One region of the Thalassotalea maritima genome, then DNA from elsewhere that is predicted to be linked to it. Evidence: predicted binding sites of a transcription regulator. Region 1 holds the regulator's gene; each other region holds the start of a gene.
The links. Region 1 encodes MetJ, which represses methionine synthesis genes. Its sites were predicted from a motif close to TAGACGTCTAGACGTCTA; they were not measured.

Region 1 (10,381 bases):
CGTCTTGAAGAAGTAACAGGTGTACCAATTGATATTATTTCAACCGGTCCAGACCGTGTTGAAACTATGATTCTTGTTAATCCATTTGACGAGTAATCAATCTAATACGTTTCATCGTACTGATGGCTAAACTAAAAGGGATCGTGAAGATCCCTTTTTTGTATCTGCGTTATGGCTTAAATCACTAACCGGTTATTTAAGATTAAAACGATACGCGGATTAACAGTTCTGAGGTATCGAGATCGGATAAATCTGCATATTGAGCACTGATATACCAGTTATTGCTAAGTGATAAAGAGCCACGCCATTGTTCACCTTGCAAGGTTAGGTCTTCATCATATTGATGGCTAGCATACCCGAGCTACAAGTAGGTTCGACTGGTTATATCACTCTGTTGCGCTTTTAATGGTGTTGCAAGCGCAATTGTACTCAATAAGATGATTGTCAAACATGCTCAAATCATGGGGGCTCCCTATATTGTTGTTATTAATTCAGAGCAGGTGTTAGCACTGGCTGTTCAGCGCTATGCTCACAATGAGTACGCCACTGGCTCTGGTATTACCTTTTGAGAGCATGCCACGCTGAACATGAACGCTAGCTTAACATTTTTTAAGTTTATGATTTATTTTGCTTTTTAAGAATTTGATGGTGTCATATCAATTTGTAATACGTCATTCTTTAACGTTGTAAGCGGAAGATGTCTGTAACAGATCTCATATGTAAATAAAACTCATTAAGGTTCGTAAGTGCTTACTAGTTGGTAGGTTGTTGAAAAACATCGTACCTCTTATTGGTGGTCAATATGAAAGCTTTTAGGTACCATTACATTTCTGTTGTTCCTCCCCAAAAACATTGAGAATTATAAAAATGACCGACTTACGTCAACAAGCCCTAGACTACCATCTACAACCTAAGCCTGGAAAAATTGCTATGGCAATCACCACCGAAGCTGAAACGGCGGAAGATCTCGCTTTAGCATATAGCCCTGGTGTTGCGGAGCCGGTACGTGAAATAGCCGATGATGTGAATAACGTGTATCGATATACCAATAAAGGCAATACGGTTGCGGTGATCAGTAACGGTACGGCGATTCTTGGTCTAGGTAATCTTGGCCCGCTTGCTTCTAAGCCGGTTATGGAGGGCAAGGCGTTGTTGTTTAAGCGTTTTGCTGATATTGACTCGTTTGATATTCAAGTGAAACACAAAACGATTGAAGAGTTTGTGAGTACCGTTGCTAATATCAGTGACAGTTTTGGCGGTATTAATCTTGAAGATATTAAGGCACCGGAATGCTTTGCTATTGAAAAGGCGTTGATTGAGCGCTGTAAGATCCCAGTATTTCATGATGACCAACATGGCACTGCAATTGTTACCGCTGCAGGTATGCTTAATGCGCTAGAAGTGCAGGGCAAACAGCTGAGCCAAGTTAAAATTGTCTGTTTAGGGGCTGGCGCTGCAGCCATCGCTTGCATGGAGTTGTTGATCAGTTGTGGCGCGCAACGTGAAAATATCTACATGTTAGATCGCAAGGGCATCATCCATACTCGTCGCGATGATCTTAATGAGTATAAAAAGCTATTTGCTAATAATACCGACAAGCGAACGATAGAAGAGGCGTTGCAGGGGGCCGATGTATTTGTCGGCGTATCTGGGCCAAACTTGTTATCTGCCGAACAATTGCTGTTGATGGCGGAAAACCCCGTTGTATTTGCTTGCTCGAATCCCGATCCAGAAATTAAACCTGAACTTGCCTTAGCAACCCGCAGAGATGTCATTATTGCAACGGGCCGCTCTGACTACCCTAACCAAGTTAACAATGTGTTGTGTTTTCCTTTTATTTTCCGTGGTGCATTAGATGTTCGAGCGCGAACCATTAACGATGCAATGAAGGTTGCAGCGGTGCATGCAATCCGAGAAATCGCCAAACAGCCGGTGCCAGATGGTGTATTGCAGGCCAGTGGCTGTGAGCAGCTAAGCTTCGGTAAAGACTATATTATTCCTAAACCAATGGACCCACGTTTATTAGCCAATGTTGCTTATGCCGTTGCAAAAGCTGCGGTTGATAGTGGCGTTGCTGAAATAGACCTACCCGCAAATTACATGGGTATGGAAAACACCTAAATAAAAATGAGCAATAAAAAGGAAGGCCAGCAATGCTGGCCTTCTTTTTTGTTCTAGTTAGCGCTAAACGCTTTCAGCGTTAATCTTCTTGTTCATAGTCACTAAAATCAGTGATGCCATTTTCGGCTAGCACCTTGCGAACACTCTCTGGTAATTGATGCTCGTTATCTTTCGCTAAGTCTTCATCACTAGGCAGTGGCTGGCCGGTAAATGCGTGTAAAAACGCTTCGCATAGCAATTCACTATTGGTAGCGTGACGCAAGTTGTTTACTTGGCGACGAGTGCGCTCATCAGTTAACACTTTCAGCACACGTAACGGAATCGAAACGGTGATTTTTTTTACTTGTTCGCTTTTCTTACCATGTGGTGCGTAAGGGTTAATGTATTCCCCATTCCAATCAGCCATTGTGACTCCCTAAACATTACTTTGCAGATGTCCCATCGTCATCATCTTGCTGATTGATGTCGCGGGTTTAACTGGTGTGATGAAATTGTACTGTATCCAGTAGATGAGTCAACTTTTAACGGCAAAGATGTATAGATGGCTAAAAATAGTTGACCTTGGTGAAAATTCGTCCTAGATTGGATAGACGTCTAAACATCCAATTTTGTTTTTGGAGATGCACCATGGCTTATGACAAGCAGCAAACTATGGCAGTACAGGCCGGCATTAACAGTGACCAACATCACGGTGCAGTGGTCCCAGCCTTGCATTTATCAAGTACATACAGTTTGCAGGGTTTTAAACAAAAAAGAGAGTACGACTACTCCCGTACCGCAAACCCAACTCGTAGCACGCTAGCGCAAGTACTTGCTGAGCTTGAGGGTGGTGACGCTGCTGTCGTTACCAATACCGGGATGTCGGCGATTCACCTTATTTGTCAATTGCTGAGCAAAGATGATCGACTGCTTATTCCACATGACTGTTACGGCGGCAGTTATCGGCTGTTTGTCCACCTCGCAAAGCGTGGTCATTTCCATCTCGATATTGTTGATCAGAGCGACGCAACCGCGTTAGCGCAGGCTCTCGCGAAAAAGCCGAAATTGGTATTAATCGAAACACCGAGTAATCCGTTATTGCGTATTGTTGATATCGAGCAAATCGCTGCGGCCGCCAAGCGCGTAGGTGCACTTGTTGCGGTAGACAACACCTTTCTATCACCACTTTTACAACAACCATTGGCGTTTGGCGCAGATATGGTGATTCACTCTACCACCAAATTCATTAATGGCCATTCTGATGTTGTTGGTGGCGCAGTTGTATGCAAACAACAAGCATTAGCCGACGAGTTGGCATGGTGGGCAAATTGTATTGGCATTACCGGTAGTGCGTTTGATGCGTATTTGACATTGCGTGGTATTAAAACCTTACCTGTGCGTTTAAAACAGCACGCTGCAAACACACAAGCGGTAGTTAGTTTATTGTGCAATCATCAAGCGGTAAGCAAGGTTTATTACCCAGGGCTTGTCGATCATCCTGGACATCTGCTTGCTCAGCGACAACAAGCAGGCTTTGGCTCGATGATCTCGTTTGAGTTAGCCGGTAACGACGAACAAGTAGGTCAGTTCTTGGCAACATTGCAATTATTTACACTGGCTCAATCGCTGGGCGGCGTTGAAAGTTTGATTGCTCATCCAGCGACTATGACCCACGCGGGCATGGATGCAGAAGCGCAAAAACAAGCCGGAATTAGCCAGTCGCTATTGCGGCTATCTGTGGGGATCGAAGATGGCGAAGACTTATTGGTTGATTTACAACGGGCATTAGATGCGATGGCTGATAGTTGATAACAAAAGCCAACTTACCGTTAACGGCTTAGCGTCAGTGTATACATATTAGTGAAGACAAAATGAGTAAATAAAGAGGATTTAGTCGATGAATGCAAAAGCAAGGCAATTGGAATTGCTTAATCGAACGGTACGAGATATTGACCGTGACTTAAATGTGTCGTTTGAATTTTTTCCGCCAAATTCAGAGCAAATGGAAAATACCTTGTGGAGTTCAATAGACCGCCTCGCGCCACTGAAACCAAGCTTTGTTTCAGTAACGTATGGTGCAGGCAGTGGAACTCGCGATCGCACTCATGGTGTTATTAAAAAAATACAGCGAGATACCGGTCTTATAGCCGCGCCGCACCTCACTTGTATCGATGCCAGTCGCGATGAGCTAATCACGATTGCTAAAGATTATTGGCAAAGTGGCGTGCGCCATATTGTTGCCCTGCGTGGCGATTTACCCGATGGTTCGCCAAAGCCTGATATGTACGCCAATGATTTAGTGACGCTTCTTAAAGGGGTTGCCGATTTTGAAATCTCGGTTGCCGCTTACCCTGAAACTCATCCGGAGGCATCAAATGCGCAGGCTGATTTGGTGAATCTAAAGCGTAAAGTCGATGCCGGTGCAACGCGTGCGATCACCCAGTTTTTCTTTGACATGGATGCTTACTTACGTTTTCGCGACCGCTGTGTGGCGGTGGGTATTGATGTGGAAATTGTCCCGGGTATTTTACCGGTATCGAATTTCGCCACTTTAAAACGCTTTGCCGCGTTAACCAACGTCCATGTGCCAGACTGGATGGGCAATTTATATCAAGGTTTAGATGCCGACCCGATGACACGTAACTTGGTCGGTGCAAATATTGCTATGGAGCAGGTGAAGATTTTACGCAGCGAAGGGGTTAATGACTTTCATTTTTACACCCTCAATCGTTCAGAGCTTACCTACGCAATTTGCCATACGTTAGGCGTTAAACCGCAAAGTTAAGCGTTTTAAGTCCTTGTTAGCGCAGTATTAGCCACAGTAGTGATGAATAAACTGCAGCAACATATGCTCTGCGGGTTTAATTTGCTCAAATGCCAAATGTTCATTGTTTTGGTGTGCCTGCTCAATTGAGCCGGGGCCTAATACAATGGTTTGGCAACCAAGTTGCTGAATATATGGCGCTTCGGTTGCGTAATTAACTGCTTGGCAACAATGACCTGATATTGTTTTGGCGGTTTGCGCAAGCTCACTATCTGCACGTTCGGCAAACGCCGGCGAACTCAGGTGTAGTTCACGAATATTGATGCGACCCGGATATTGATCGGCGATGGGTTTAATGGCGTCAGCTAACCAAGCGACTAACTCATCGTCTTTAATGCCGGGTAAGGCGCGCAAATCGATATCCAGATAACATTCACCACAAATGCGATTGGCTCCATCACCGCCATGAATAGCCCCTAAATTCAATGTTGGCTCAGTCACTGAGAATGCTTTATTTTGATAGGTATTTGCTAAATGTTGCTTAAAGTTAAGTAACCGGCCAATAACTTGGTAGATGATCTCGATAGCATTAACACCATGATCCGGCAAACTCGAGTGGCCAGATTTACCAGTTACCGAAATTCGATGTGACATATGACCCTTGTGCATGATCACCGGCTTTAATTTGGTCGGCTCGCCAATAATGGCCACATCGGGTTTAACTAATTGTTGCTTGATAAAGAATCGCGCACCGGCCATAGAGGTTTCTTCATCGGCGGTTGCTAAGATATATAAAGGCTTTTTCAGCTTTGTTAAATCGACGGCTTTACATGCTTGCAATATAAAGGCAAAAAAACCTTTCATGTCACACGTACCAAGACCATAAAATTTATTATCTCTAACGCTTACCTTAAAAGGATCGCTGTGCCAGCCTTGTTCGTCAAATGGCACGGTATCACTATGCCCAGCCAATAATAAACCGCCTTCACCGTGACCTATCTTAGCCAGTAAGTTGTATTTATTTCGGGTGTGCGGTACTGGCTGAATATCAATTGTAAAACCTAAATCAGCAAACCAGTTACCGAGCAAGTTAATGATGGCTTGATTGCTTTGGTCTAACTGAGCGCTTTCGGCGCTAATAGAAGGCGTAGCAATCAACTGACTTAGCGCATTTTCTAAATTGGGTAAGGTATTTTCGATTGCCATAGCTATCCTTTGATTAACTTTTGCGCACCTTGGTCGTTAAATAGTTATGCAAAAATATTGCATTATTATTTTTGTGTTGTTATCTTTTTTAAGAAGTTGTTAATCAAGTTATTAATAAATCGTCAATAATGCAATAGATAAGCTTAGGTTAGTTATTAATTAATTGTTTGATACTGTTTGGTGTCATGTCTTAATGGCTCAGCATCGACTTAATTTGACTTACCATGGATAGACGATTTATGAATAAAATTGCGAGATATAAAAAATATGAAAATAGCTGTTATCGGTGCTAGTGGTTACGCTGGCGCCGAACTCGTTAAAATTCTCATTAATCATCCTCAGGTAGATGATTTAGCTTTGTTGGTTTCCGAACACAGCGAATCGCAAAATCAGCCGTTTAGCCAGTTGTATCCGCAGATGCATGGTATTTGTGACATCCCTTTACAAGCGTTTAATATTGCTTGGTTAAATGCTAACCAATCTGAAATTGACGCGGTATTTTTCGCAACCCCACATGAATACTCTGCACAGTGGGCGCAACCGTTTATCGATGCCGATATTAAAGTGTTTGATCTGTCAGGGGCTTTTCGTCTCAAGGATGTAGACGATTATCCCCAACACTATGACTTCACTCACCAGTACCCACAACTTTTGGCTGAGGCGGTTTATGGTTTGGCCGAATTTAACGCACAAGCGATAGCTGCTAGTAATATCATAGCCGTCCCCGGTTGTTACCCAACGGCGAGCTTGCTAGCTATTAAACCTATGGCTGATGCCGATTTACTCGACGATAACAGCATCACAGTAATCAATGGTATTAGCGGTGTCAGTGGCGCAGGTCGTAAAGCCAGCCTTGCCACCAGTTTTAATGAGCTCAGTTTAAAAGCGTATAACGTGTTGCAACATCGCCATCAACCTGAAATTAGCCAACAAGCAGGCTGTTCGGTGATCTTTAATCCGCATATCGCCCCGTTTAAACGTGGTTTGCTAGCGACCGTAACCATGCGCCTTAAGCAAGGTATTACTACGGACGATATCAACGCGTTATATCAGCAATATTATCAACATCAACCATTGGTTCGCTTAATGCCAAGTTGGCCACAGGTTGATGACGTCGCCAATACACCATTTGCTAATTTACATTGGCAGTACGATGCTAAGTTACAGGTATTGGTGGCAAGTTGCGCTATCGACAATTTGTTAAAAGGTGCTGCGGCGCAAGCGGTACAGTGTTTTAATATTCGTTATGGTTTCGCACCAACACAGGCATTAGTTGGAGGCAACCATGGCTGACTCATTATGTTTAAGCAAGCCACTGGTGATTAAGATTGGTGGCGCTATCGCTCAGTCTGATCAGGCTTTAACTTCATTATTTTGCGTAGTCGCAAAATTACAACAACATGGACAAGCGGTGGTGATTGTTCATGGTGGTGGTTGCGTTGCCGATGTTATGTTGCAGCAAGCGGGTTTCATCAGCCATAAAGTCGATGGCTTGCGGGTTAGCGAGCAGGCTCATATGCCGATCATTGCGGGCGCCTTGGCTGGAACGGTTAATAAACAAATCGTTGCTATAGCCAATAATCAGCAACTTAGCGCAGTAGGCTTGGCGTTGCACGATGGTCAAACATTGTCATGTATACCTGCTGCAGAACACTTAGGTTGTGTTGGCATACCAAGCCCTAGTGAAGGTGCCCTGTTAAATACCTTATTAGCAACCAATGTATTGCCTATTTTCAATTCTATTGGCGCTTTAGCTGATGGCCAGTTGGTCAACGTTAATGCCGATGATGCAGCGGTTGCTATTACTCAGCTTGTTGATGGTGAGTTGGTGTTATTAACCGATGTTGCCGGCGTAAAAGGTGCAGATCAACAATATCTAACCTCCCTCGATCACCATATGGCACAACAACTGATCAGTGATGGTGTGATCACTGACGGTATGGTGGCTAAAGTCAATGCCGCTTTTGTGGCGGCGAATCATTTACGACGAAGTATCGCGGTTGCCAGTTGGAAAACACCGGAGCAATTATTTGCGCTAACCACCGGTGATTCAATCGGCACCCGCATTATTCCTAACAGCTAATTTCATCAAGACGCATTTTTACTAAACCGAATTAATTTATTACAGGAATAACCTTATGTCGTTACAACATTATCTCGCTGATCATTATCAGGATAAAAGCACTTTGCAAAGCCTTATTGCTAAAGGCATTGCCATTAAATCTAATCCACAAGCTTATAGCAATGCATTGGCAGGCAAGTCGGTCGCGATGTTGTTTGAAAAACCGTCGCTACGCACTCACATCAGCTTTGATATTGGTATCAACAAAATGGGCGGTCATGCGCTCTATATTGGCCAACAAAATGGTCAACTTGGTGAGCGTGAGCGCATTAAAGATGTTGCGCAAAACTTGGCGTGTTGGGCCGATGCCATTATTGCCCGTGTGTTTAAGCAATCGGTTCTCGATGAGATGGCCGAACACGCCAATATTCCTGTCATTAATGCATTAAGTGACTTGTATCACCCTTGCCAAGCATTGGCTGATTACATGGCATTAACCGAAACCTTTGGCACAGTTGCAGGCTTAAAAGTGTGTTACATCGGCGACGCGAATAATGTCAGTAACTCGTTAATGTTAATGGGCGCTGTGCTCGGCGCGCATGTCACTGTGGTAACACCACAAGGGCATGGTCCGAGCCAAGTGATGATTGACACAGCAGAGCAATTGGCCACAGAAAATGGTGGCAAAGTGCTGGTAAGTACCGATGTTAACGCAGCAAGTGATCAACAAGTTATTTACACCGACACGTGGATCTCCATGGGTGACAGTACTAAGGTTGAAGAAATCCTCGAAACCTTTATGCCTTATCAAGTCAATGAGCAGCTTATGCAGATATCCGGGGCGCAGGCGGTGATGCATTGCCAGCCAGCGCATTTAGAGCAAGAAGTGACCACACAAGTATTCGACTCGAATAAATCTATCGCCATGTTACAGGCCGAAAATCGCATGTGGGCACAAAATGCTTTGTTACTAAGCTTGCTAACGCCTTTGGCAAATAATCAACAATCGTAATGAATGTAGGGAAACAGCAATGAATCATGATATTAAAAAAGTCGTTTTAGCCTATTCAGGTGGTTTAGATACCTCGGCCATCATTCCGTGGTTAAAAGAAAACTACAATGGCTGTGAGGTCATCGCCTTTTGTGCTGATGTGGGACAGGGCGAGGAAGAGCTCGATGGTATTGTTGAAAAAGCCATTTCGTCAGGTGCATCAGAATGCCATGTAGTCGACTTAAAAGAAGCGTTTGTTAAAGATTATATTTATCCGATTTTAAAAACTGGTGCCGTCTACGAGGGGCAATATTTACTTGGTACCTCAATGGCACGGCCAGTGATTGCCAAAGCCCATGTCGAGGTTGCCTTAAAGGTGGGCGCCGATGCGGTGTGTCATGGTTGTACCGGCAAAGGCAATGATCAGGTGCGTTTTGAATCCTGTTTTGCCGCGCTGGCACCACAGCTTAAAGTGATTGCCCCTTGGCGTGAATGGGATATGGTCTCACGTGAAGACCTTTTAACATACTTAGAAACGCGCAATATTCCTTGCTCAGCTTCCTTAACAAAAATTTATAGCCGTGATGCCAACGCTTGGCATATTTCTCATGAAGGCGGCGAGTTAGAAGACCCATGGTGTGAGCCATCAAAAGAGGTATGGACCATGACCACCGATCCGCTTGAAGCACCGGATACGCCTGAAACTGTGCTATTGAGCTTTGCTAAGGGGGAGTTGGTCAGTGTTGATGGCGAGCATTTAAGCCCTTATCAAGCATTGCAATATTTAAATCACAAGGCGGGTAAGCATGGCGTTGGTCGTATAGATATTGTCGAGAACCGTTTAGTGGGCATGAAGTCTCGCGGTTGCTATGAAACCCCAGGTGGCACTGTGTTAATGGCCGCTTATAAAGGTTTGGAAACGCTGATTTTAGATAAAGAGTCATTAAAATTTCGCGAGTCAGTTGGTCTAGAGTTTTCTCATGTTATTTATGACGGTCGCTGGTTTACGCCGCTCGCCAAAGCACAGCTTGCAGCTTGTCAAAGTTTTGCTGAACAAGTGACTGGTGATGTGGTGGTTAAATTGTACAAAGGTCAAGCAGTGGTGACCCAGCGTCGTTCACCAAACAGTTTGTATTCGGAAGAGTTTGCTACCTTTGGCGCTGACGATGTTTACGATCAAAAACACGCCGAAGGCTTTATTCGTTTGTTCAGTCTGGCTAGTCGCATTAAAGCGCTAAAACAGCAGGAGGTGTGATAT
Region 2 (10,381 bases), 1.6 Mb from region 1:
ACCGCCAGCCTACTTGTTGTTGGCTGCAACGGTGCAGAACAAAATCACAAGCAAGGCCAAGAACAAGACAACCCAAGCGCCTCATCGGCAACGTCTGTGACTATCGCGAGCAGCATTAAGCCGAAAAACATTATTATGGTCGTCGCTGATGGCATGGGCTACGCCTATCCGGTTGCTTATCGATACTGGCAAGATAACCCCACTACAGAGCATGTTGAAACAACCATCTTTGATCGCACATTAGTTGGCAGTTCCAGTACCTACCCATTAGCGGACAGCAAAACGTCATCATCGACTGAACGTGCAAAAGACAAGGTTTACGTCACCGACTCGGCCGCAAGCGCAACCTCTCTTGCGACAGGCGTAAAAACATTCAATGGTGCAATAGGTGTGGATATTAACGGCCAACCCCTGCCCACCGTATTGGAAGTAGCAAAATCCCTGAATATGAAAACGGGGGTTGTCGCCACATCGCAAATTGTTCACGCAACCCCGGCATCCTATATTGCGAAAAATGACAGTCGACGCAATTACAACGCCATCGCCGATGATTTTTTTGACTTACGAGTCAACGGTCAACTCAAAGCAGATGTTATGTTAGGTGGGGGTAGTGATTATTTTATTCGCCAAGACCGAAATCTTGTTGAAGCGTTTATGCAACACGACTATCGCCATTTAACCAACTTACAACAATTGAATACGGTTACAAACAACGAGAAATTATTGGGGTTGTTTGCGCCGATTGCCCTAAAGCCAAATATCAATAGTCCCGTTAAAAATCCGTTATTAGAGATGAGTAAAGCAGCGATAACTGCCCTTCAGAACGAGCAAGGCTTCTTTCTCGTAATTGAAGCATCACAAGTTGACTGGGGTGGTCACGCAAATGATATTGCCTATGCGATGGGTGAAATGCATGATTTGGCATTAACCATGGAGTACTTATATCAATACAGCCAACAGGATAATGATACCTTAGTGATAATGACGGCCGACCATGAAACAGGTGGCTTTAGTATCGCGGCAAATGGTCGTTACCAATTTAAGCCTCATTACCTCAATAACATCACTGCAAGCCCTAAATCGTTAGCAAATCAACTGGCAAATAACAGTATCGATAACGATATCTTACAGCAAAAACTTGGTTTTACTTTGGATGACAGTGAACGTAATCACCTGCCCACGCTACAACTTGAAAACCAACAGCAAGCCCAGCAACAACAATGGCCAAGCGAAAAACAACAACGTGATCTTAGTGATCGTTATTATAATTTCATTAAAGAAGTTATAGACAATCGTACTAACGCGGGGTGGACCACCTCCGGCCATACTGCGGTCGATGTGCCGGTTTTCGCATTTGGCCCTGGTGCACATACTTTCATCGGCCATCAAGACAACATTGATATCGCGGCAAAAATTTTTAACCACCTAAACAATTAAGCTCAGATATGGCGAAAACTTAATTTGAGCACTCAGCTTGAAAACTCGTTATTTTTTAATTACGTGGCTCAGAGCCTGAGCCACGTAATTAAAAACACAAATTTCCTATACCATATAACTCGCATGACTTCATGTATTCAATCGTCTACTCATGATCTTTTATACGACTTTATGTGACTAAAAATAGACAATTACTCAACACGGAATAGCCAATATAGCAACCACATTTTCACATCGTAAAGGGGATACGGATGTGCAAACAACAAAAGGCTATCGCATCAGTGTTCGGGATCTTCGTTAGGGGTGTGTGACGAGCATACCGTCGAAATAGCCCACTCCCTATCAGCAAACTGCTCATTTAGGGCGCCCTTACCCGCTATCCATACGAACCAACTGCCATCACGATTTGGGCTAACATACCCCAAATATAGCCCTTCTTTATTATATATTTTAATATCTGCTCCATTATCAGATACCGCAAGGGAGCAGCTGTCAGAAGCCGATGCAAAGCTCGTTGTACATAAAGTGAGTACCATTGCCAAGATTATATTCTTCATTACGCTCCTCAATTCACCGTTAAGACAACCGGAATTTCTCTAACAATCGCGACTTGATCGGCGTTGATCAATAATCTAAAAACAATCGTATGACTTTTCTCGTCATCAAAGTCGCCCTTACTGAAGGTGACATCAAAGCGAATGGTATCACCAGGATTTACATTTTCGATCGGCGTACCTGACAGTGCCAAAGGCATATCTGTTGGCCTTATACTTTTTATGGTATTTGCAAAGTCACCGACAGCAACCATAGATACCGTAATATTGCTTTCTATGCTGTTCACGGCAGAGAGTATCGCGTCAACAATCTCATCACTGTTGCGAGATAGGCTAAAAGACTCGCCGCCCGTATCATTTGCAATACGTACAACATCCTCAACCTCACCTCCTGACTGCAAACCAAACACCCTTAACCCACGAGAGCGCAACGTTGACAGCGTTTCAGTGTAGCCTGCGCCCGGATAACTGACATTGTCATCGGAATTGTGAAACATCGCATCAGTTGCTAAAAATATGATGGGCAGGGCCCCCGAACGCCAGCCGACAACGCTTTTCGATGTTTGATATAACGCTTCAAGTTGGCTTTCAGGAAAGTCGCTACCGCCTAGAGTTGCTAAATTATTTAAGGCTGCCGTAACTAAGGAATAATCACTGGTTAACGCCTGATCGAGACGATATTCATAATCTTTTTCGGTTCCATATGGCGCTATCGGGAAGTCACTGAAGCTTGATAAACCGATATGAACGTTTTTACCCGCGCTTGCGAACGCTTGCATTAGATCGTTGGCTTTACTTCGAAACGTTGCAATATCATCATCATAGCTCCCCGACACATCAACAACAAACACCACGTCAACCATATCAAACACACTGGTATCACTTGGGAAGGTTATCTCCACCGTTTGCGTGATTTCATCAATGTCGAGAGGAACCGAAACAGATAATGGCGTATCTTTACTGATTTCAACACTTTCTAAACTATCGATCGCTGCTTGAATTGCGCCTTCAACATTAAGTCTTGCCCCCTGATTGACATGGATTTCATTTTCTTGGGCCGTTAAAGAACGAGTGAATACCGTACTTTGATCATCAGTTAAGGTTACCTTGTTGGTTATCGGCAACGCCGACTGGCGCAGCAAATTTTTAATTTGACCAGGTATCAGGTTGGGGTTTATCGATTGCATTAACGCAACGGTTGCTGTGACCAAAGGAGCAGCATAAGACGTGCCTTGAATCTCAACTAGCGAACTATTTTCAAAGCCTACAATCGTGCCACTTGCTGCGATATCTACGTTGCTACCAAAATTCGAGTAACTCGAACGCTTAACATCAGCGACGACACTGCTATCAAAACAAGAATCCGTAAAACTGGTTGCCTCTGCATCATCTTCCGCTAGCGCATCAGTATAGTTTCCACCAGCACTATGCGCGCCCACCACAATCAACTGTTCACTGGTAAATGACGAAGGAATACGGTTGAGTTGATCACCAGAATCGGTAGCTCCATTCCCAGCTGAACTGACGATGACCACGTGCGGGTGATCTTTTTCTAACACCGCAAAAAAATTATTTAAGGCTATGTTATACGAATCGAATTGGACTTGGTTAACAATATTATTTCGAACAAATGCACCACTACATGTCAGTGGCCCATCACTGATTTCATCAATCGAAATAGCTCCGTCGCTGTTGATGTCTTCAGCGACCTGACGGTGAATGCCCCAACTCCAGTTTATAACCGTCGCACCGTTTTTAATCATTTCTAGGGTGCTGTTAAACGGGTCGCCACCTTGAATTTGAACATTGACCCCACCATGATGTTTTGCCACTGCCGCGACAAGTCCCGCATTACCCGCATCGCCGAGCTGGCCAATCATAATACCCGCAACATTACTGCCATGATTACCTATTTCAGGGCTACCCACAGAACTTGGCTGCTGAACACTATACACCGTAATATTTGACAAATCTGTGCGATTATTTTTTGTGTAACGTGAAAAATCAGGCAAGGTGAAGTCAATACCCTGCTCTCTAACACCAATGGCTGCAAAGTAAGGTAATATTTTTGCTGCTTCATAACCAACTTTTTCCGCATACAGCGTGGCTCCTTCCTCTACTCTGTTTCTATCTCGCTGCTCAGCAATGTCGGGGTCTTTACTCCAATCGATGGCATCAGGTTGCAATACATTCTCTATTCGCACATTGTCTACGGTTGGATCAGCCAATAACGTTTGCCTTAATGCCATTATTTCATCGATTGTGGTCGCATTAGTTGAAATTTGCCAATACCTTAAGGGGGAATACATGCCGATGATGTTACCGTTAACTAACGATGCAAGCCTTTCTGCGGTTGCCAATGTGTTATGCTCTGGCAATAACGTCACTATGAGGTATTCTAATACATACAAAGTCCCCGCGGCATCACTAACAACCGCTGCTGGGTCATACTTAACAAGGCCGTCATTTGTTGCACTAAAGAACACATCATTGGATACCGAAGCACCATCTTTGACATTCAGTGGCCCAGACGTCATGCTTGTCGTCACCGTAAATTCAAGTACATTCGAGTCGATTAAATCAGGCGTTATTACCTCACCTGATAAAGTAATTTTAGTATCGGCTGACACCTTGTCATTCACAACAATGGTAATCTTTTCACCAACCGTACCGAATTCTGGCGATATCGAAGTAATAAAAAATGTCTTTAAATTATTCACACTGACGTTAACACTATCCGAGGCGCTGGCGCCGTCATTGTCAGTGACGGTTAAACGAAACGTCAATAGCTCTTGTGACACCACTTCTGGGGCCGCAAATGTAGGTTGGGCAATGGTATCATCGGAAAGAGTAACCAAATTACCAGCAGTCTGAGTCCACTGATAGGAACGAATAGAGCCATCCAAATCATTGCCCGCTCCCATCAGTGTAACCTTGGTATTTTCATTTACAACTTGGTCCAAACCGGCGTCCGCTGTAGGTAATTTATTGATGTGTAAAATAGAAATATCGACATTATCTGATGCAACGCCTCCGTCATTATCGGTTACTGTTAATGTGAATGATAATGTTTCGTTCGCAACAACATCTGGCGCGGTAAACGTGATATTTGCAGAGGTTGTATCCGACAACAACACCGATGTCCCGGATACCTGTTGCCAGAGATAGCTGGCAATGGCGCCATCTTCATCTGTACCGACTCCGGACAGTGAAACGACAGTATTTTCATCAACGACTTGATCGTCACCCGCATTCGCCGTCGGTAATTGATTGACCTGGCGAACGAAAACATTAATTGTATCCGACGCCGTAGCGCCATCATTATCGGTAACAGTTAAACTAAATGTTAAGGTTTCGTCCGCTGATACATCTGGCGCAGTGAAACTTGAGGACGCATTCGTGTTATCAGATAACGCCACAGAGGTACCCGCAGTCTGGGTCCAGCTGTAACTCGAAATAGAGCCATCTTCATCTGAAGCTGTGCCAGACAAAGATACTGATGCGTTTTCAGTGACAGTTTGATCAACTCCTGCGTTTACGGTAGGCGCTTTATTTGTTTGCCCACCGCCACCAGATCCCCCTCCGGAACCACCGCCAGAGCCCTCGTCCCCCCCTCCACCTCCACAAGCAGACAAAGAGAGTACGAGCCATAATGACACAAGCCATTTCGTGCGTTTGAATTTAAACCCAGTCATCCTATTCCTTTGTTACTATTAGTAAGAATTTTAGGAACACCAACACTCAAATTCTTTTGTATGTCTATAAATTTAAGGACAAATTTCTGATCATGTCCATTTTCTATAGGCAACTCGACTGGTTAAAGAGAGGTATTTGTAATACCGCTACCAACGATTAAGTAGCAAGTCATTAAAACGCTAAGAGCTCGATTATATAAGGCCTTGATAGACAACACCTTGTTCATGAAATGTCAAAAAATGTTACTTTTGAAATATCTCATTACCATTTACAGCGTTCTATTTTTAACGTAAAAACGCTATAACTTTTAATACGTTACGATCAGAATACAAAATCCCATCATGTGAATGATTAAATTTTTATAAACGGATATAAAAAAAGACCTTGTCACATCAAACTTTAATGTGAAAAGGCCCTTTCTATAACATTAATTTATTTACAATATCTTGATTCTGCCGCTATGTATGTACTTCTGGCTTTGCCGCTGCCACAGCTTCTGGTTGTTTTTTTAGTGACATTCGCAATACAACAAAACCAATAACACCGGATAACAGTGAGCCGACGATGATACCTAACCGCTCATCGAACAGCTTGGTAAAGTTAACCGAATCAAATGACAACGACCCAATGAATAAACTCATGGTAAAACCAATCCCACACAAGGCAGACGTCCCATAAAGTACTTTGTAATTCATGCCGTTAGGAAGTTCGGTTAATTTCATCTTGACCGCCAACCAGCAAAAGCCAAAAACCCCAACTTGCTTACCAATAAGCAAACCTAAGGCAATACCGATTGGCACTGGGTGTAATACATTATCCATGGTTATCCCGGTTAAATTTAATCCTGCATTGGCAAAGGCGAATACGGGTAAAACAAAGAATGCCACAACCGAATGTAAATCATGCTCCAATGACTTTAATGGCGAATAATTGGGTCTTGTATTCGATTTTAGAGGAATAAACAGCGCCAGTAACACGCCGGCTAAGGTCGCATGAACACCCGATTTTAACATCGAAACCCACATAATAAGCCCAATCACAATATACAAGCTACGTGCTTCCACTTTACGGTTATTAAGCAACGCTAAAATCGGTACACAGGCTGCGACAATCATTAAGCTGGTCATTGAAATATCGTCGGTATAAAACGCTGCAATAATAATAATGGCGCCAATATCGTCGAATATAGCCAACGAGGTTAAAAATATCTTTACCGTTGCTGGTACACGAGAGCCAAGTAATGACAACACACCTAATGCAAAGGCGATATCGGTTGCCGCTGGTATTGCCCACCCTTGAACGGCTTGCGGATCATCGTAGTTAAAATACACATACACCAGCGCAGGTACCAACATACCACCTATGGCGCCAACCCCTGGCAGAATAATATTTTTTTTATCAGACAGCTCGCCTTCAACAAGTTCGCGCTTTAATTCTAAACCTACAAGGAAGAAGAAAATCGCCATCAAACCATCATTAATCCATAGCAATAACGGTTTCGCGACTTCCAATGGACCAACCCGAACCTCAACCGGGGTATTCAAAAACAAATCATAATAGGTGGACAAGGCGGTATTGGCACAAATCATCGCCAATATAGCGGCTAGCATAAGAATAATACCACCAGCAGATTCCAGTTTGAAAAAACCGGTTATGTAGTTCTGTTCTGTTTTCATAGAGCTCCGAAATGATTATTAGCAGTGATTTATGTTGCCACAATCACCTTATTTTTCTCTGTTATAAAAGATTTGATATTAAAAATCAAAGCAATGCCGCATTGTTTGCACGAAATACGAACAACTATGTCACATAAAATAACATTATTAACATATTCATAAAGAACTCAAACGAATACAATAGCGCTGATTTAGTGACTCCGTCACCTCAATTCACTTGGCATCGTAATACCAAGTAGCAGAGGAACTTGCTTTTGTCGGACAGGCAAGCTACGACGTACGATGAATGTCCTGACATGCCCTATTGCTTTGTGCAATATATTTAGTTATCGAGATATAAAATGTTTGCTGATATAGTCGGCATGATTGGTACCGTACTTACCGTCGCCGCGTTTTTCTTAAACCAAGTTGATCGCATTGACCCTAAAGGTCTTCCGTACAATATAATGAATTTAGTTGGTGCAATTTTATTGCTGATCAGCTTATCTATTCACTTCAACTTAGCCAGCTTTGTGATTGAAGTGTTCTGGATATTCGCCACCATCGTTGGGTTATATCGCTACCATCAACGTAATAAGCGCATTAAAGAGTTGCAAATGCAAGCAGATAGCTTGCCGTATATCTAACGGCAAGTAGCCGCTAGGGCTTGGTTAAAACGCTCAAGCCCTTGCTCTAGATCATCAATTAAGTCTTCGACGTCTTCTAAGCCAACATGTAAACGGACCAGCGTAACATTTTTTGGCCACGTTGTCGCCGTGCGCATAGTATCAATATGGCTATTGGCAAGAATTAAGCTTTCATATCCTCCCCAAGAAAAACCCATTTTAAAATGTTGCATGTGATCAAGCATTGCCGCTATGGCTGTGGGATCAGAGTCTTTCAAGACAAACGAGAATAAACCATTGCCCCCCAAGTAATCGCGCTTAAAAAATTCATGCCCTGGACTCGATGCGAGCATGGGATGCAGCACCGTTTCGACCTCATCCCGTTTTTGTAGCCACTTAGCCACCTGCAACCCTGCCTGTTGATGCTGTTTCAAGCGCACGCCGAGTGTTCGTATTCCTCGCATCGCCAAATAGATATCATCCGGCGATGCACATTGTCCGAGCAAATAGGAATGTTCGCGTAAGGTCGGCCAGCATTTTTCATTCGCTGTTGCCGTGCCTAACATACAATCTGAATGACCAACTATGTATTTCGTTGCTGCTTGCACTGAAACATCAACGCCATAATCAAACGGTTGAAAATGAAGTGGCGATGCCCAGGTGTTGTCCATGATGACGGTAATATCAGGGTTACACTGTTTAGCCGCAGAGCAAATTCCTGGCACATCTTGCACTTCCATCGTTAATGAGCCAGGTGACTCTAAAAATATCACCTTAGTATTGTCTCGAATAAGCGTCGATATGTCAGCACCAATCATCGGATCGTAAAACGTCACTTCGATACCTAGATTAGCTAAGGTCTTGCTACAAAAGTCACGAGTTGGCTCATAGACATTATCAACCATTAACAAGTGATCGCCATTTTTTACAAACGCTAAAATCGCGCTAGTAATTGCTGCCGTGCCACAAGGGTAAACATAACAGCCCGCTCCCCCTTCGAGCTCACACATTGCTTCTTGAAAAGCAAACGTTGTAGGGGTGCCACGACGCCCGTAAAAAGGTACTCGCTCAGCACGTTTTGCAGTCGCTTGTTTCATCTCGCGAACACTATCAAACACCACCGTTGATGCACGATATACTGGAGGATTGACCATACCTTGCGTCCACTGTTTGCTACGCCCCGCGCTGACAATCTTAGTATCTTTTTTCATAGTCATTTATCCCCAAAACAAACACTGATAATTATACGTGAGCTTTTGATTCACAATAATTGGCAATCTAGCCATCTAAACAACTCTTATTTTTATACCGAACATCATAGTAAAAAGCACGAATTTTTATTGTTTATTAAATAGAGGGGTTATTTCACGTTAACATTTGACGTTCAAAATAGCTGGATATGGCAACCTAGCAACAACCTTTACATTTGCATTGCTCTGAAGGGTTGCAGTGAAGCATTGCTAGGAAAATGCTCAATCGGCCCCCCTTTTCACGATCCTCCTATTTATCGGAACATCCCACGGTAACAGCCAAGTCATACGTCAGTGTTGGTCATTTCCTACACCTGAGCAAGGTGCCTCGATTACGTGATGACGAACCACCGTGAACTAAAATAGAGACATTTGCTCATCAACAATTTGCGCAAATTGTTTACCAACAAACGGTAAAATACCATCAGCGACAGCACCTAACTGGCGTTGAATATACAGGGGGTAATCAATCGCCGCGTCAATGTGTTCTATTGCTTGGGGTCCATCAACCGTGTACACATATTCAATCCAGGTGCGCTGTTGATAGCGAAGTGGCTTCCCTAAAGTGGCATTTTTATCATCGGCATGACGCGCTGCTTTAACATGTGGTGGCACATTTTTTTGATATTGGGCTAATTCTCGCCTGATCCGCTTGCGATAAACCAAGTTTTTGTCAAAGTCACCTCGTAAGGTTTTTTCCACAATATCTCGAATATACTCTTCAACAGCTTCCCCTTTAAACACCTTCATATAAAGCGCTTGCTGGAAATCTTTCGCCAATTGCGTCCAATCGGTACGGACGGACTCTAAACCTTTGAAAATCAAGCGTTCATTATCACCTCGGCCGACAAGGCCGGCATATCGTTTTTTCGTGCCAATATCTTGGCCTCGCACCGTCGGCATCAAAAATTGATGAAAATGAGTTTCAAACTCAATTTCTAGTTTGGAAGTGATACTATAGTGCTCTTGCAAATGCGACGTCATTTTATCGTTTATTAAGGCCATCATCTGTTCGCCAATATCCATACTTTCGGCATCACTTTTATCATCGCCGGCATGAACAAATATCGAATCGGTATCGCCATAAATCACGTTATAGCCCAGTACTTCAATCCATTGTTTGGTGAGTAACAATAATTGATGTGAACGTTTAGTAATAGAGC
Region 3 (10,381 bases), 430 kb from region 1:
CGACAACATAGAAAAAGACGGTTTAATCATTGATGTGCGCCGTAACCGTGGCGGTAACATTGACAGCTGGCTAATTGAAAAACTGTTGCGTAAAGCATGGATGTTTTGGCAAGAGCGTGACAGCGCGCCATACACCAATATGCAGCAAACCTTCCGAGGTCACTTAGTGGTCCTCACCGATCAGCTAACCTACTCTGACGGTGAAACCTTCTCAGCAGCGATAAAATCGCTTGGTTTAGCCCCACTGATTGGTAAGCAAACGGCAGGTGCCGGTGTATGGTTAACGGGTCGTAACCGCTTAACCGATAACGGCATGGCGCGTGTTGCGGAATTACCACAGTACTCAATGGATGGCACATGGGTAGTAGAAGGTACCGGTGTATCGCCAGATATTGAAGTAGATAATCTGCCGTACGCCACCTTTAACGGCTTTGATGCTCAGCTAGAAAAAGGTATTGAATACCTAAATTACAAACTAAAAGCGGAATCAATTGCGCCATTAAACGCTAAGCCAATGCCGAAAACGGGCCCAGCGGCTGATGTGTTTAAGATTCAGTAATTGCTAGTAAATTAGAAATGTAAAAGGGCATCATAGATGCCCTTTTATTTTGTCTCGATTTAAACTGTTAGGTTAAAAGCCATATTCCAGCAAAATTTATTCTCGCTAGATAACTTAAATCCATGCTTCTCATAGTATGAATATAGCTCGGGTCTATATTTCTTAACCATAATCGTAATTTTATTTTTACCAAGTTCTTCAGCTACATGCTTTGCCTGGTTAATTAATCTTGTGCCATGCCCCTGATTCTGAACATCCGGATCAACAAAAATATTCAAATGTATCTCACTACTAGGGAAGTTTGGTCCCTCAGAGCTAAGTGTTAAATATGCTTCTAGCTTTTCGTTCTGTTCAAAAATCAGTAACCTATCGAATATAAACTCACTTAAATAAAAGCAATCTTGCTTAAGAATACTCTTTTCTTGCAATGAAACTTTTCTTCTCAAATTATTAACTTTCGTAAGAAGAGTTTTATCGCACTCCGTTAAAACTTTGCACATCACTACTATTTAACCCATCCAGTTAAATTATTGTTTATTCTATCTAAATTGAAGATATGACCTTATTAACCCTTTAATCATCATTACGGCTCGTAATTCAAATTTGGCGCGAGCCATTTTTCCGCTTCGCTTAATGACCAGCCTTTGCGCTCGGCATAGCTTTCAGCTTGTTGTTTATCAACTTTAGCAACGGCAAAGTATTTACTTTGTGGATGGGCAAAGTACCAACCACTCACAGCGGCTCCTGGCCACATGGCGTAGCTTGAGGTGAGCTCCATACCAATGTTGTTTTCAACATCAAGTAAATCCCAAAGGGATTGTTTTTCGGTATGCTCTGGGCAAGCAGGGTAACCTGGTGCTGGGCGAATACCTTGGTATTGCTCGCGGATTAATGATTCATTATCAAAGTCTTCGTTGGCGCTATAACCCCAGTAATGTTTACGCACTTGTTCGTGCAAATATTCGGCGCTGGCTTCGGCAAGCCTATCGGCTACGGCTTTGAGCAAAATCGAGTTATAGGTATCATGCTCAGCGTCATACTTTGCCACCAAGTCATCAACACCAAAGCCCGACGATACGGCGAACGCACCGATGTAATCGTCAATACCAGAATCGTGGCTTGCCACATAATCACTTAAGCAACGGTTAAATTGACCTGCTGGTTTTGCAGTTTGTTGACGTAAATGGGCCAGTCTTTTAAGTACCTGCTGTTTACTCTCATCGGCGTAAACCAAAATATCATCGCCATCACTCGCCGCTGGGTATAATCCAAAAATGGCACGCGCTTTGATGGTGTCTTTGGCTATTAGCTCATCAAGCATGCGGTTGGCATCGTTAAACAGCTTGCTGGCTTCTTCGCCAATCAGTTCGTGTTCAAGAATGGCTGGGTATTTACCCGATAATTGCCACGTTAGAAAAAATGGCGTCCAGTCGATGTAGTTGCGCACCACATTTAAGTCGAGCTTATCCAGTACCGTTACACCTAACTTATTCGGTTTAACAGGCGTGTAATCGTTAAAGTCAGCTACAAAGGCATTAGCACGAGCATCAGCTAGAGAGTGCAACTCGCTACGAGGGCCTTTTTGCGAATGACGCTGACGAACTGTCTCGTATTCTTTTTCGGTGCGCTGTACCAAATCCGCTTTAAGTTTGTCATTTAATAGCGCATTGACCACAGACACCGAACGCGAGGCATTGGCAACATACACCACGGGATGCTGGTACTGTTGGTCGATTTTTACCGCCGTATGCGCTTTTGACGTGGTCGCTCCGCCAATAAGCAGTGGTAAATCAAAATCAAGGCGTTGCATTTCTTTAGCAACATGCACCATTTCGTCAAGGCTTGGGGTAATAAGCCCTGACAAGCCAATGATGTCGACTTGTTCTTGTTTGGCTACTTGTAGGATTTTATCGCACGGTACCATTACACCAAGGTCGATAACCTGATAGTTATTACATTGCAATACCACGCCAACAATGTTTTTGCCTATGTCATGTACATCGCCTTTTACCGTTGCGAGCAAGATCTTGCCATTGGATTTACTGGTGGTTTTGGAGGCTTCGATAAACGGTTGTAAATGGGCTACCGCTTGTTTCATCACTCTTGCCGATTTCACCACTTGCGGCAAAAACATTTGTCCTTCGCCAAATAAATCACCGACGACATTCATGCCATCCATGAGTGGCCCTTCAATCACTTGCAGTGGATGCTCGGCGGCGAGGCGAGCCTCTTCGGTGTCGGCAACGATATATTCATTAATGCCTTTTACTAACGCATGCTCTAAACGTTTGTTAACCGGTAACTCGCGCCATGTTAAATCGACCTTACTGGTTTGCCCTGATGCTTGATTGCGATACTGCTCGGCAATGGTAAGCAAGCGTTCAGTAGCGCCGTTGTCGCTGTTAAGCACAACGTCTTCAACCGCTTGCAATAAATCTTTGGGAATATCTTGATAAATGGCCAATTGGCCAGCATTTACAATGCCCATATCCATGCCATTTTTAATGGCGTGATATAAAAATACCGCATGAATGGCTTCGCGTACCGGATTATTACCACGAAACGAGAATGACACATTCGACACACCACCAGAGATCATCGCATGCGGTAAGGTTTGTTTTATTTCTTTGGTCGCCTCAATAAAGTCAACGGCGTAATTATCGTGCTCTTCAATACCGGTGGCGATAGCAAAAATATTGGGATCAAAAATAATATCTTCGGGTGGAAAATTCAGTTCGTCGACCAAAATATGATAAGCGCGCTGACAAATCTCCACTTTGCGCTGCTTGGTATCAGCTTGACCTACTTCATCAAAAGCCATAATGATCACCGCCGCGCCATAACGACGAATAAGCTCAGCTTGGCGTTTAAACGCTTGCTCGCCCTCTTTTAGCGATATCGAGTTAACAATGCCCTTGCCTTGGATGCATTGCAGGCCTGCCTCAATAATCTCCCATTTAGACGAGTCGAGCATAACCGGTACTTTGGCAATATCAGGCTCACCAGCGATAAGATTAAGGAAGGTCACCATTGCAGCTTGGCTATCAAGCATGCCCTCATCCATATTGATATCGATGATTTGCGCACCATTCTCTACTTGCTGCAAAGCAACAGCAATAGCGTCATCGTATTTTTGCTCGGTAATAAGACGCTTGAAAATAGCAGAGCCGGTAACATTGGTTCGCTCACCAGCGTTAACAAACAAACTGTTGTCATCAATGTTTAACGCTTCTAAACCGGATAAGCGACAGGCAATAGGCTGCGCCGTAATCGTTCTGGGTTTAATGTTTTTTACCGTATCGGCAATGCCTCTGATATGTTCTGGCGTGGTACCGCAGCAACCGCCAACGATATTTAAGAATCCCGATTCTGCCCACTCTTTAATGTGTGCGTTCATGTCGGCAACAGTAAAGTCGTATTCACCAAAGGCATTCGGCAAGCCCGCGTTAGGGTGTGCTGAAATAGCAAAATCGCTGATATTTCTCAACTCTTCAATGTACTGGCGCAGCTCCACTGGCCCAAGCGCACAATTAAGACCTATCGCAATCGGGTTAGCATGACGTAGCGAATTATAAAACGCTTCGGTAGTTTGCCCCGATAGTGTCCGCCCTGATGCATCGGTAATGGTGCCGGAGATCATTATAGGTAAACGCAATTGGCGCTCAGCAAACACGTCTTCTATCGCGAAAATGGCGGCTTTGGCATTAAGGGTATCGAAGATGGTTTCAATCATGATTATATCGACACCGCCGTCGATAAGTGCCATGGTAGATTCACGATACGCCGCAGCGAGCTCATGAAAGCTGATATTGCGAAATGCTGGGTCATTCACATCTGGCGACAGAGAACAGGTGCGATTGGTCGGCCCTAAAACGCCCGCAACAAAGCGTGGCTTGTCAGGCTGTAAACTGGTTACCTCATCAGCAATTTGGCGAGCAATATGCGCCGCTTGTAAGTTAATTTCTGCCGATATCTCTTGCATATCATAATCGGCCATCGCAATGCGTGTGGCATTAAAGCTATTGGTTTCGATAATATCGGCACCAGCGAGCAAGTATTGGCGATGAATATCTTTGATTACTTCGGGCTGAGTTAATACCAATAAGTCATTATTGCCTTTGAGATCACAAGGCCATTTTGCAAAGCGCTCGCCACGAAAGTCGGCTTCGCTAAATTGATGCTGCTGGATCATGGTACCCATGGCACCATCGAGAACTAATATACGCTCAGATAATTGTTGTTCTAATAAAGTATGGCTAGATGATGTCACAATATACTTCCAGGATTACGGCACTAAACATGCTCTTATTAATGATTTAAATGATATGGCGTAATTTGATACACGTAGTAATTCAACCAATTACTAAACAATAAACAGCCATGACTTCGCCAATTATTGGCCGGTTCGCTATCAATACAGTCATTATCAAAGTAATTGACCGGTATTTGCGGGTCAATACCTGCGTCACAATCTCGCTGATACTCTTCTTTGAGTGTGTAAGAGTCATATTCAGGATGGCCGGTAACAAACACATGGCGTTTATCATTACTTGCTGCCAAGTAAACACCTGCTTGTGCTGAGTGTGCTAATACCGATAATTCTTCAATAGATTGATAATCCTGCAGTGGTATTTCGCCATAACGAGAATGTGGTACGTTAAAATGCTCGTCAAAGCCTCGCGTTAACTGCTCCATCGGATCTAAGGTTTTGTGCTGATATATCCCTGATAGTTTGTCATCACGCAACTGCCGCTCTAACCCATAATGAAAATACAACGCCGCATGAGCTGCCCAGCAAGAATATAGACTTGAGGTGACATTACTGTTGGCCCAGCGAAATACTTCTTCTATTTTATCCCAGTAGTTAACCTGCTGATAATCTAATTGGCCAAGCGGAGCGCCGGTAACAATAAGCCCATCATAGTGTTTGTGTTTAATATCATCGAATAATACATAAAAGGCATCCATATGAGCCTTGGGAGTATTTTTCGGTTGGTCGAGATGCAAACGCACCAAATCAATATGAATTTGCAATGGAGTATTTGATAGCATGCGCAAAATCTGGATTTCCGTTTCAATTTTATTCGGCATAAGATTGAGTACAGCCACCTGCATCGGCCGTATGTCCTGGCTGATGGCACGGGTTTCCGACATCACGAAAATATTTTCATTCGCTAGCACCGCCAGTGCGGGTAATTGATTAGGGATCTTTATTGGCATAACAACATTCTATTAACATAAACATATTCATAGTACGTGAGCATCGTAGAATGTCAACTTTAAACATCTAGACGTCTAAAGTTTATATTATAGATTCCTCTATAAAAAGAATTAAAGGTAGGGGTTTATGCTGATAAGTTAAATAAAACAACGTCTGTAGTGACCAAACTATTTAGCGATATTCTTTAACGCTACCTGTGGCTAGGAAGTATAAATCAGCTACAAGCACTCCCTAGCACCATCCATGGCACGGGAGTATAAGTACATCCATGACAAGCACTTCCTAGCACCATCCATGGCGCGGGAGTATAAGTACATCCATGTACAAAAAAGGCCACTCATTGAGTGGCCTTACAATACAAGATTAGAAACTGAGATTATTCAGCTTCAATTGTCTCTTCTTCGTCACTAACTACAGTGGATGTTAGTAATAATGCACGCAGTTTGGCGTCTAGGTCTTTTGCCATTGCCTTGTTTTCTCTTAAGAAATTACAAGCATTGGCTTTACCTTGACCGATGCGCTCACCATTACAACTGTACCAAGCACCGGCTTTTTCAACTAACTTGTGCTGTACACCTAAATCGATAAGTTCACCGATATTGTTAATGCCTTCACCGTACATGATTTGGAATTCAGCTTGCTTAAATGGTGGAGCAATTTTGTTCTTAACTACTTTAACGCGTGTTTCGTTACCAGTGATTGCATCACCATCTTTAACCGCACCTGTGCGACGAATATCTAAACGTACTGACGCGTAGAATTTCAATGCGTTACCACCTGTTGTGGTTTCTGGGTTACCAAACATAACACCAATTTTCATACGGATTTGGTTAATGAAGATCATCATGGTGTTAGATTGCTTCAAGTTACCCGTTAACTTACGCATTGCTTGCGATAGCATACGTGCTTGCAAGCCCATGTGGCTGTCACCCATGTCACCTTCAATTTCAGCTTTAGGAGTAAGCGCAGCTACCGAGTCAACAACGATAACATCAACCGCACCAGAGCGGGTTAGCATGTCACAAATCTCTAATGCTTGCTCACCTGTATCTGGTTGAGATACCAATAACTCATCAATATTTACACCAAGCTTTTCCGCGTAAATAGGGTCAAGTGCATGCTCAGCATCAACGAAGGCACACACTTTGCCATTACGTTGTGCTTCAGCGATAACTTCTAGGGTTAGTGTTGTTTTACCACTTGATTCAGGACCGTAAATTTCAATAATACGTCCCATTGGTAAACCACCTGCACCTAATGCAACGTCTAATGATAAAGAGCCAGTTGAAATGGTTTCAACGTCCATGCTGCGGTTCTCACCAAGTTTCATGATTGAACCTTTACCGAATTGGCGCTCAATTTGACCTAGCGCTGCGGCTAACGCCTTTTCTTTATTCGCGTCCATTAATGTCTCCAGAAGTTTTAATATGTATCCAGTAATTGATGACAGTATACTGTATAATCGTACAGTATCAACAGTTATTTCTAAAAATCGTTAAAAAACCGCAAAACAACCCAGTAACACACTGATTTAATTGAAAAACAAATAAAACCTTCGTTAGTTACACATGATCACTTTAATATCATATACAGTACATTACTGTAACTGATACATTATTATATACAGTAGTTTATGCAGTAAAGCTGACTCTGTTTAAAGAAATCATTTTTGCTCTTTAACACAGATTATTTTAACATCATTACATTGTAACGTTTACTCCTATATTCAAGGTTTCTAGGTAAATTTAATAAGCCTTTGCTGGCGCACACAAAATAGTTTGCTTGCCACTTATTTCACCTCGAATCCATAACAAAAAGCTAATAGATGACTGACAACCTTTTAAACAATGGCAATCATACGCCTATGATGCGCCAGTACCTGACCATTAAATCTGAGTTCCAAAATATTTTATTGTTTTATCGCATGGGCGATTTCTATGAACTATTTTACGATGACGCCAAAAAGGCGGCTGATTTATTGGATATCTCGCTAACCGCTCGCGGCAAATCAGGGGGTAATGCGATTCCGATGGCCGGTGTTCCTTACCATGCCGTAGAAGGCTATTTGGCCAAATTGGTGCAACTTGGTGAGTCAGTGGCCATTTGTGAGCAAATTGGCGATCCTGCGACCAGTAAAGGTCCAGTTGAACGCAAAGTAGTGCGCATTGTTACACCGGGTACGGTATCCGATGAAGCGTTATTAAATGACAAGCAAGATAACCTGTTAGTCAGCATATTTGAACATAAAACGGGTTTTGGTGTGGCCTACTTGGACATGAGCAGTGGCCGTTTTGTCATTGCTGAGCCAAATACAGCTGAGCAACTGCAAGCAGAGTTGCAACGACTTAATCCAGCTGAGTTGCTTTATCCTGAATCATTTAACCATGTTAGCTTAATCGATTCCATTAAAGGAACGCGTCGCCGTCCCGATTGGGAGTTTGATCTGGCAACCGCCAACAAAGTCTTAAACAAACAGTTTAGCACCAGCGAGTTAGCCGGTTTTGGCGTACAAGATTACCCACTTGGTCTGTGTGCCGCAGGTTGTTTATTACAATACGTTACCGATACGCAGCGCAGTGCCTTGCCACATATTCGTTCGATTAAAGCAGAAAGTTATGCTTCTGGTGTAATTTTAGATGCCGCTACTCGTAAAAATTTGGAACTCACCGTTAATTTATCCGGCGGTTACGAAAACACTTTAGCTTCAGTGTTAGATAAAAGTGCAAGCCCAATGGGTTCGCGCCTATTAAAGCGTTGGTTACACTTCCCTCTCAGGGATATTGATACGTTACAACAGCGCCAAGAGGCTATTGCCACCATCCTAGCCGAAGACATTAAAGACGATACCTTTGATGTGATAAAAAGCATGGGTGATATCGAACGTATTGTTTCCCGCGTGGCCTTGCGAAGCGCTCGCCCTCGTGATTTTGCACGTTTGCGTAATGCTCTTACCGCCTTACCCGAACTACATGAGTTAGCCAAACTTTGCCAGACGCCATTGATGCAAACATTAGCAGAGCAAGTTAAACCACTACCAGATACTCAACAACTACTTAGCGAAGCCATTGTTGATAACCCGCCGGTATTAATCCGTGATGGTGGTGTTATTGCCACAGGTTATAACGCTGAGCTCGATGAACTGCGCGATTTAAGCCAAGGTGCTACTGATTACTTGGCACAAATGGAGCAACGAGAGCGTGAAACCACTGGCATCAGCACGCTAAAAGTTGGCTACAACAAAGTGCATGGTTTCTATATAGAGATTTCTCGTAACCAATCACAAGATGTACCGGATCACTACATTCGGCGCCAGACATTAAAAAATAACGAGCGCTTTATTACCGAAGAGCTAAAAGCCCATGAAGAAAAGGTATTAACGGCACAAAGCCGTTATTTAGCCTTAGAAAAACGCTTATACGATGAGCTATTCGATATATTGGCTGAGCAAATTGATACCTTACAAACCTGCGCGCAAGCCATTGCCACAATCGATGTATTAAATACCTTTGCCGAACGCAGCGACACCTTAAATTATCAACAACCCGAGCTTAGCAATGAGCCTGGCATAGAAATAAATGCAGGTCGCCACCCAGTGGTTGAGCAAGTCAGTACTGAAGCCTTTATCGCTAACCCTGTCATGCTTAACAATGACCGCCGTATGTTAATTATTACCGGTCCTAATATGGGCGGTAAATCAACCTATATGCGGCAAACGGCGCTTATCACGCTGCTTGCTCACGTTGGTTGTTTTGTTCCTGCCGACAGTGCACGCATTGGTATTGTCGATCGCATATTTACCCGTATTGGTGCATCTGATGATTTGGCAAGTGGCCGCTCAACCTTTATGGTTGAGATGACTGAAACAGCTAATATACTAAACAATGCCAGCGAAAAATCATTGGTATTATTGGATGAAATCGGCCGAGGAACATCGACCTATGATGGCCTATCACTGGCTTGGGCTTGTGCAGAGTACCTCGCACTTAATTCTAAGGCATTTACGTTATTTGCCAGTCATTACTTTGAGCTGACAGAATTAGCAGAGCAAATGCCAAGCCTAGCTAATGTGCACCTTGATGCCGTTGAACACGGCGACAGCATTGTCTTTATGCATGCCGTGCAAGAGGGTGCGGCTTCAAAAAGTTTTGGCTTGCAAGTGGCTCAACTTGCTGGTGTACCTAAAGGCGTTATAGCTCGAGCAAAACAGCGCTTAGCGGAGCTTGAAAGCCAGTCAAAACCAACGATCATCAAGCCTGCCAGCGAGGTACAACAAGCCGACCTATTCGCTCCGTCACACCCTGTTGTTGACCAATTACAGGCCGTTGATGTGAATGATTTATCGCCGCGACAGGCGCTGGATTTATTATATAAACTAAAAGAATCGTTATAATACTAATGGCATCATTGTAAAGTAAAAGACCCGCATTAATGCGGGTCTTTTGTTTGTCTATATCAGACGAGGTTTATGCTTGGAACAACGATTCGATTGATAAGTTTTGTGATGACAAAATATCACGTAATCGCTTTAATGCTTCGACTTGTATTTGACGAACACGCTCACGGGTTAAGCCAATTTCATGACCAACATCTTCTAGCGTTGC

Region 2: ACAX20_RS08060 (cystathionine beta-lyase) is a predicted target of MetJ. The motif match lies at 9,248-9,265, and genes of this name have one in related genera.
Region 3: metA (homoserine O-succinyltransferase) is a predicted target of MetJ. The motif match lies at 5,840-5,857, and genes of this name have one in related genera.

The regions. Positions count from the first base shown of each region.
Region 1 covers NZ_CP166919.1:219,958-230,338, forward strand. Annotated here, with positions in the region: gene ACAX20_RS00955 (adenylosuccinate synthase) at 1-96, shown strand, start outside; gene ACAX20_RS00960 (hypothetical protein) at 438-569, shown strand; gene ACAX20_RS00965 (malic enzyme-like NAD(P)-binding protein) at 868-2,121, shown strand; gene metJ (met regulon transcriptional regulator MetJ) at 2,201-2,527, opposite strand; gene metB (cystathionine gamma-synthase) at 2,749-3,909, shown strand; gene metF (methylenetetrahydrofolate reductase) at 3,998-4,885, shown strand; gene argE (acetylornithine deacetylase) at 4,913-6,070, opposite strand; gene argC (N-acetyl-gamma-glutamyl-phosphate reductase) at 6,338-7,363, shown strand; gene argB (acetylglutamate kinase) at 7,356-8,153, shown strand; gene ACAX20_RS01000 (ornithine carbamoyltransferase) at 8,209-9,144, shown strand; gene ACAX20_RS01005 (argininosuccinate synthase) at 9,164-10,378, shown strand; gene argH (argininosuccinate lyase) at 10,380-10,381, shown strand, end outside.
Region 2 covers NZ_CP166919.1:1,787,510-1,797,890, forward strand. Annotated here, with positions in the region: gene ACAX20_RS08035 (alkaline phosphatase) at 1-1,437, shown strand, start outside; gene ACAX20_RS08040 (hypothetical protein) at 1,716-1,994, opposite strand; gene ACAX20_RS08045 (PKD domain-containing protein) at 2,003-5,650, opposite strand; gene nhaA (Na+/H+ antiporter NhaA) at 6,146-7,363, opposite strand; gene ACAX20_RS08055 (CBU_0592 family membrane protein) at 7,705-7,989, shown strand; gene ACAX20_RS08060 (cystathionine beta-lyase) at 7,986-9,179, opposite strand; gene ACAX20_RS08065 (DNA polymerase II) at 9,576-10,381, opposite strand, start outside.
Region 3 covers NZ_CP166919.1:649,469-659,849, reverse strand. Annotated here, with positions in the region: gene ACAX20_RS02875 (S41 family peptidase) at 1-559, shown strand, start outside; gene ACAX20_RS02870 (GNAT family N-acetyltransferase) at 619-1,005, opposite strand; gene metH (methionine synthase) at 1,143-4,832, opposite strand; gene metA (homoserine O-succinyltransferase) at 4,868-5,779, opposite strand; gene recA (recombinase RecA) at 6,157-7,185, opposite strand; gene mutS (DNA mismatch repair protein MutS) at 7,606-10,170, shown strand; gene rpoS (RNA polymerase sigma factor RpoS) at 10,244-10,381, opposite strand, start outside.